Panacibacter ginsenosidivorans: one gene and its partner. The protein of the gene in region 1 interacts with the protein of each later gene in a pairwise test. Links are inferred from orthologs where the notes say so. Each region holds a gene or a part of one and is shown in the gene's direction. Other genes may lie near its edges.

Region 1 (3,863 bases):
GATGAGCTTGAAAAAAATGCATGGATAAAAAAAGCAGAATTGTTCTTTGATAATACACAGGTGCTGCATGCAATGATCGAAGAGCGTGAACCACTCGCAAGAATTTTTACACTCGCAGGTAGTTCATTTTATATCGATAGTAGCTGCAAGCGTTTGCCATTGAGTGATGAGCTTTCTGCACGTGTGCCTATGTTCACTTCTTTTCCATCAGATAAAATGAAATTGTCGAAGCCGGATAGTTTGTTGATGGATGATGTAAAACATATTGCACAATACATTCAGCAGGATAGTTTCTTACTGGCGCAGGTGGCACAGATAGATATTACGCCGCAACGTACTTATGAAATAACGCCTGTGTTGGGAGATCAGCTTATAAAGATTGGAAATGCCGATGATCTTGAAGAGAAGTTTGAAAAACTAAAAAGTTTTTACAAACAGGTTTGGGTAAAAACTGGTTTTGAAAAATATGAGACAATAGATGTGCAGTATAGTGGTCAGGTGGTTGCGGTAAAACGTGGCAGTGGTAAAGTTTACATGGATACAGCGGCTGCGGTAAAACAATTTGCCAATACCATGAAAGAAATGCAGGCGGTTATGAATGATACAGTGTTCGCGGCAGCAATGCCAAAACCTGCTGTGGTAAAGGATTCTGTGATAACAACAACGGATAAGAAAGTAATGACAAATAAAAAACCTGTAGTAGTGCAAAAGAAAACAGTAAAGCCTGCAGCAGATAAGAATAGGCCAAAGGCAGTTTTGAAGAAGCAGTAAAATGGATTTCGTTAAGCTCTTTTTGATACCAGCTGTAGTGCATGCATTAAGCATCGTTGCGTCGCACTCTTGTATTGAAGAATAGCTATGAGCTATTAGCTGCGAGCCACGAGCAAAAAAGAAGCTCGAAGCTCAGAGCTCGCCGCTCACAGCTCAACAGTACAAGTGAGTGACACAACAGGCGATGAGTAAAGAGATACAGCTAAGTACAAAATTTTAATTCGTAAACCGTAGAAAATTTTTATAAACAACAAACAACTAAAACACATATCTATGAACCAGGGCACAAATGTTTCGGTGACACTTCCGAAGAATGAACACGATAGTTCGGAGTCACCTATCATCGTTGGTCTTGATATCGGTACCACTAAGATTGCAGCTATTGCAGGAAGAAAAAATGAGTTCGGCAAACTTGAGATCCTCGGGTTTGGTCGTGCCAACAGCAACGGCGTACAACACGGACAGGTATTGAATATTGATCAAACGATCAAAGCCATTCAACAGGCTTTATTGAATTGCGCAGAAAGCAATCCTGATCTTGAAATTAATGAAGTGTATGTAGGCGTTGCAGGGCATCACATCAAAAGTTTGCAAACCCGTGGTGATATTGTAAGACAAGATCCTGAGATCGAGATCAAGCAACACGAGATCGATCAGTTAGTCGAGAATCAAAGAAAAACTTTTATTCCTGCAGGTGATCAGATCATTGATGTGATTGCGCAGGACTTTCATGTAGATAATTTTCAAAATATTAAAGATCCTGTTGGCTACAATGGCGTGAAAGTTGGTGCAAACTTCCACATCATTACAGGAGATAGAAATGCGATCCGTAATATCAATCGTGCAGTTGAAAGAAGCGGGCTAAGAACAAAAGATTTAGTGTTGCAACCACTTGCATCATCAAGCGCAGTAATGGGTGATATTGATATGGAAGCCGGTGTTGCTATTCTTGATATTGGTGGTGGTACGAGTGATCTCGCTGTGTTTTATGAAGGCACATTAAGACATACAGCAGTGATACCATTTGGTGGTGAGAACATCACAAATGATATACGTATGGGACTTGGTGTATTAAAAAGTCAGGCGGAAGCAATGAAAGTGCAGTTTGGTTCTGCAATTGCTAGCGAAGCAAAAGCAAATGCTTTCATTACCATTCCTGGTTTAAAAGGAATGCCTGCAAAAGAGATAAGCGTAAAAAATCTTGCAAACATTATACAGGCAAGAATGGGCGAGATACTGGATTTTGTAACATATCATTTAAAACAGGTTGGTATGGATAACCGTGCATTAAATGGTGGTATAATCCTTACCGGTGGCGGTTCTCAACTGAATCATTTATTGCAGTTAACAGAATATATCACAGGTTTAAGTGCAAGAATTGGTTTACCTACGGAGCATCTTGCGCCTAACCATATTGATGAATTAAGAAAGCCCATGTATTCAACATGTATCGGTCTTATATTAAAAGGATACAGTGATTATGAAAATAAACGCAAAGAGTTTGATAGCCGTTTCAAAAAAGTACATGTGCCTGAAACATTGAAGAGCGGAACAATGGTTGCAGAAACAGCAGCATTTGCAACAACAGATATGGTTGACACGAAGAAAAGAAAAGGACTTAATAATTTCTGGGACAAATTTAAAGATGGCATTATTGATCTCTTTAAAGAAGAAGGCGATATGGAAATAAAATAGCTATAAGCAATGGTTTTGCCTATAGCTAAAGCTTAAGGCATAAAGCTTCAAAATTTACTTACTTACCCAAACACATAAATTCAAAAGCATGATACATTTTGATCTGCCGAAGCAAAAGTCATCCATCATCAAAGTACTTGGTGTAGGTGGCGGTGGTAGCAATGCAGTAAATTACATGTTCGCCCAGGACATTGAAGGTGTAGACTTTATAATATGTAATACAGATGCCAAGGCATTAGAACAAAGTCGTATACCAAACAAGATTCAGTTGGGGCCACATCTTACGCAAGGTCTTGGTGCAGGTGCAAATCCTGAAGTTGGTAAACAGGCAACAGAAGAATCTTTGGAAGAGATTCGCCGCATACTTGAAGTGAATACCAAGATGGCATTCATTACTGCAGGTATGGGTGGTGGCACGGGAACCGGTGGTGCACCAATTATTTCCAAGATCTGTCGCGATCTTGGAATACTAACCGTAGGTATTGTTACCACACCATTTGGTTTTGAAGGTCCACGCAGGCTTAGACAAGCAGAAGAAGGCATTCGCCAGATGCAACCGTACGTAGATACTTTGCTTGTTATCAGCAATGATAAATTACGTATGCAATATGGTAATTTAAAAATGACCGATGCATTTGGTAAAGCTGATAATGTATTGGCAACTGCAGCAAAATGTATCACAGATATCATTAATAGTAAAGGCACGATCATCGTTGACTTTGCCGATGTATGTACGGTAATGAAAAATGGTGGTGTTGCAATTCTTGGCAGCGCAACCGCAGAAGGCGAAGACCGTGCACAACTTGCTATTGAAGAAGCATTAAGCTCTCCGTTACTGAATGATAATGATATTCGTGGCGCTAAATGGATATTGGTAAATATCAACAGTGGTGATGGTCAGCATGAATGTACCATGGATGAATTTGAAGTGATCAATAATTATTTGCGCACACAAAGTGGCGAAGATGCTGATCTTATTATTGGAACAGGTTATGACAACACGCTTGGTAATAAAATAGGCATTACCATTATTGCAACAGGTTTTGAATATAAAGATCCTTTTGCAAAGAAGGCAACTGTTACAGAAACAAAGAAAGTGCAGGCTGAGCCAGAGAAAATCGTTTTGCAGCTAGATATTGAAGGAATAGAAAAGAAAGTGCAACCACAACCTCTAAAGGCAGTTGTTGAAGAAAAGAAAGAAGATGTGTATGCACCGCAGTTAACAGAAGAAGAGCCAAAACCTGTTTCCGTAATTCTTCCTTTTGCAACACAGACTAATGTTAAAGAAGAACCCGCAATGGTTGAAAGTAAAGAGCCTTTGCATTTCGAACTTGCTGTAGAAATTACAGAACCGGTTGCCGCACCAAAACAGGAAGAAATTAAGCCAGTGCCGGTTG
Region 2 (3,232 bases), 1.7 Mb from region 1 along the record:
GTTTCGATGCATCGTTGGTAGTAACGCGTTGTATAAGATCAAGTGCCTGCTCACCTTTCAAAATAAATTCCCCCATGTGGCTTACATCAAAAACGCCTGCATTGTTGCGAACAGCTGCATGTTCATCATTGATGCCGCTATAACTAATAGGCATATTATAACCTGCAAACTCAGCCATCTTTGCACCCAATGCAATATGTTTTTCTGTAAACGGTGTATTCTTCATCATGGTGATTTTATGTGCCGCAAAAATAACAGACTTGCTGTGCAGGAAAAAATTATGTTCTTAAGTGTGTTTTTTATTTTTTGTAGCCGGGCAGCAGCTTATGCATGAAACTTTTGTTGCGTCGCACTCTTGTACGCAAACAAGAGGTTCAGCAGTTTACATGTTCACCTGTTCAAGAGTTGGTTGACAAGAGTATAACATGTGAACTTTGAAACGCGTAAACCTGTAAACTTGCTCCTGATATTTTGAACGTACAAGTGAGTGACACAACGAAGATGCCATTTGTACAAAAGCTTGTGAACAAAGCCTTTTATCTTATTTTAGGCACTGTGTTTGCTAATAATTGCCGATTTTGATATAAAAGCCAATAAATTCGCAGCAATTTCGTTTGAATAGAACTTATCTGGCATTGGGTGAAACCAAAGTAAATAGGAATTTCACTTTGATTGACCAAATATACTTCCTACCCTTTTTTAACGAGACTTGTTAATTCAAACAGAAGGCCTGAAAAATCTGCATTTTGCACCTTGTTAATTCGGGTTAATTACATGAATTTTGCAGGCATTCAAATAACAGTACTTAAATCGGAGTTTTTAATATAATGGGAATTTTTAATTTTTTTACACAGGAGATAGCGATGGATCTTGGTACGGCCAACACCCTGATCATCCATAACGAAGAAATTGTAGTTAATGAACCTTCTATAGTTGCCCTTAACAGGAATAACCTGAAAGAAGTTTTGGCTGTTGGTAAACGTGCATTGATGATGCATGAAAAAACGCATGAAAGTATCCGGACAGTGCGTCCGCTGAAAGATGGTGTGATCGCCGATTTCAATGCGGCTGAATTGATGATAAGGGAAATGATCAAAATGATCTATCCCAAGAAACCGTTGTTTCCGCCAAGCTGGAGAATGATGATCTGTATTCCATCTTCTATTACCGAAGTGGAAAAACGTGCAGTTAGAGATAGTGCAGAGCAGGCGGGAGCAAAAGAAGTTTACCTGATACATGAACCTATGGCTGCTGCGCTTGGTATTGGCATTGATGTGGAAGAGCCTGTTGGTAATATGATCATTGATATTGGTGGTGGTACAACAGGTATTACTGTAATTGCGCTTGCAGGTATTGTGTGTGATCAGTCTATTCGTATTGCGGGTGATGAGTTCACTGCAGATATTATGGAAGCACTGCGTCGTTATCACAGTTTATTGATTGGTGAAAGAACTGCAGAGCAAATAAAAATACAGATAGGTGCTGCAATGAAGGACCTGGAAAATCCACCGGATGATATTCCTGTAAATGGTCGTGACCTTGTAACAGGTATTCCAAAACAGATCATGGTAAGTTTTCAGGAAATTGCAGAAGCATTGGACAAATCAATTTTTAAAATAGAAGAAGCTATCCTGAAAGCGCTGGAAACAACACCTCCCGAACTGGCAGCAGATATTTATCGCCGTGGTTTATATTTAACTGGTGGTGGTGCATTGCTGCGTGGTTTGGATAAACGTTTAAGCCAGAAAATAAAATTACCTGTACATATTGCAGACGATCCATTAAAGAGCGTTGTGCGCGGTACAGGCCTTGCATTGAAGAACTACCAGCGGTATCCTTTTGTAATGAGATAATAAGACTTAGTTGCGGGTTACCGGTTCCTGGTTCCCGGTAACTTGTAACCTTTAACCAGGAACTTGTACCACTGTGCGTAATATCTTTCTTTTCATAAGGCGTTTCTTTAACCTCATTCTGTTCCTTGTATTGCAGGGCACAGCGATTTATATTCTTACCAACTACAACAAAACGCACCAGGCTGTCTTAGGTGCAGTAGCCAATGAGGTTACAGGAAGCATCAGCACAAAGTATAATAACATTGAATACTACTTTCACTTAAAGAAGACCAATGATTCTTTGGTAAAAGAAAATGCAAGGCTGCATAATATGCAGCCTTCCAGTTTTGAAAGCGCTGATACAACCAATACAATCAAAGTTGATAGTTTGCTTAAAGACACCATGGGTACCAGGAAATTTCTTTTCATGGAAGCGAAGGTGGTAAACAGCTCTGTATCGCAGGAGAACAATTATATCACTTTACACCGTGGTGCAAAGCAAGGAGTAAAAACTGATATGGCTGTTATTGGTCCGGATGGTATTGTTGGTAAAGTGATTCTTGTAAGTGATAATTATAGTCGTGTTATGAGCCTGCTGAACAGGAAGAGCAAAGTGAATGCGATGCTTAAGAAAGGCTTTTATACCGGCGACCTTGAATGGGATGGTAAAGACCCTTCTTACTTAACATTAAGCAGTATATCCAAAAGTGCGAAAGTACAAAAAGGTGATACGGTGCTTACCAGTAATGTGTCGCAGGAACTGAGTTTTCCGCCTGGTTTAATGGTTGGTACTATAGCAGAAATTATTCCTGATCCGGGCAGCAGTTTCCTTACTTTGAAAATAAGGTCTGCTACAAATTTTTACAGCCTGCAGTATGTTTATTTAACTGAGAATCTTCAATGGCAAGAACAGAAAGAATTAGAAGCTAAAACACCAAAAGATTAATGAGCAATCTGCTTAAAAATATTATCCGTTTTACTTTATTTATACTGGTGCAGGCATTTGTGCTTGATAAGGTTCCGCCATTACACCAGTTTGTAAAACCTATATTGTATTTTCTTTTTGTGCTATGGCTGCCTTTTAGTATTAACCGCAGTGTGCAATTGATCATTGCATTTATATTCGGCTTATGTATGGATTATTTTACCGGTACGCCCGGCATGCATGCAATACCATGCGTTATGATCGCTTATCTGCGTCCCTTCTTACTAAACATATTATTATCGCAGGAAAAAACAGAAGTAAGTTATGCAGAACCCAGCATCAAAAGCCTTGGCTGGGCTCCATACAGTGTTTATATTGTAGTGCTAACATTCATACACCATGCATGTCTTGTATTAATTGAATGGTTACAGTTTGGTGATTTTGTTTTCTTCATAGGTAAAGTTGCTGCATCAAC

The links. The genes of interacting proteins can lie anywhere in the genome.
Region 2: the proteins of ftsA (region 1) and FRZ67_RS09575 interact in binary tests that used the Escherichia coli proteins (3 or more experiments, as listed by UniProt). The link is inferred for Panacibacter ginsenosidivorans from one-to-one orthologs.

The regions. Positions count from the first base shown.
Region 1 is NZ_CP042435.1:3,940,846-3,944,708, forward strand. What follows is about bases 377-3,255. They hold ftsA (cell division protein FtsA), read left to right. Parts: upstream 377-1,044; coding sequence 1,045-2,466; downstream 2,467-3,255. Other genes in these bases: FRZ67_RS16525 (cell division protein FtsQ/DivIB), read left to right, coding at 377-771; ftsZ (cell division protein FtsZ), read left to right, coding at 2,555-3,255. In the rest of the region: more of FRZ67_RS16525, read left to right, coding at 1-376; more of ftsZ, read left to right, coding at 3,256-3,863. UniProt on the Escherichia coli protein: Essential cell division protein that assists in the assembly of the Z ring. May serve as the principal membrane anchor for the Z ring.
Region 2 is NZ_CP042435.1:2,284,744-2,287,975, reverse strand. What follows is about bases 1-2,840. They hold FRZ67_RS09575 (rod shape-determining protein), read left to right. Parts: upstream 1-827; coding sequence 828-1,853; downstream 1,854-2,840. Other genes in these bases: FRZ67_RS09565 (rod shape-determining protein MreD), read left to right, coding at 2,778-2,840; mreC (rod shape-determining protein MreC), read left to right, coding at 1,927-2,778; gcvT (glycine cleavage system aminomethyltransferase GcvT), read right to left, coding at 1-229. Outside these bases: more of FRZ67_RS09565, read left to right, coding at 2,841-3,232. UniProt on the Escherichia coli protein: Forms membrane-associated dynamic filaments that are essential for cell shape determination. Acts by regulating cell wall synthesis and cell elongation, and thus cell shape.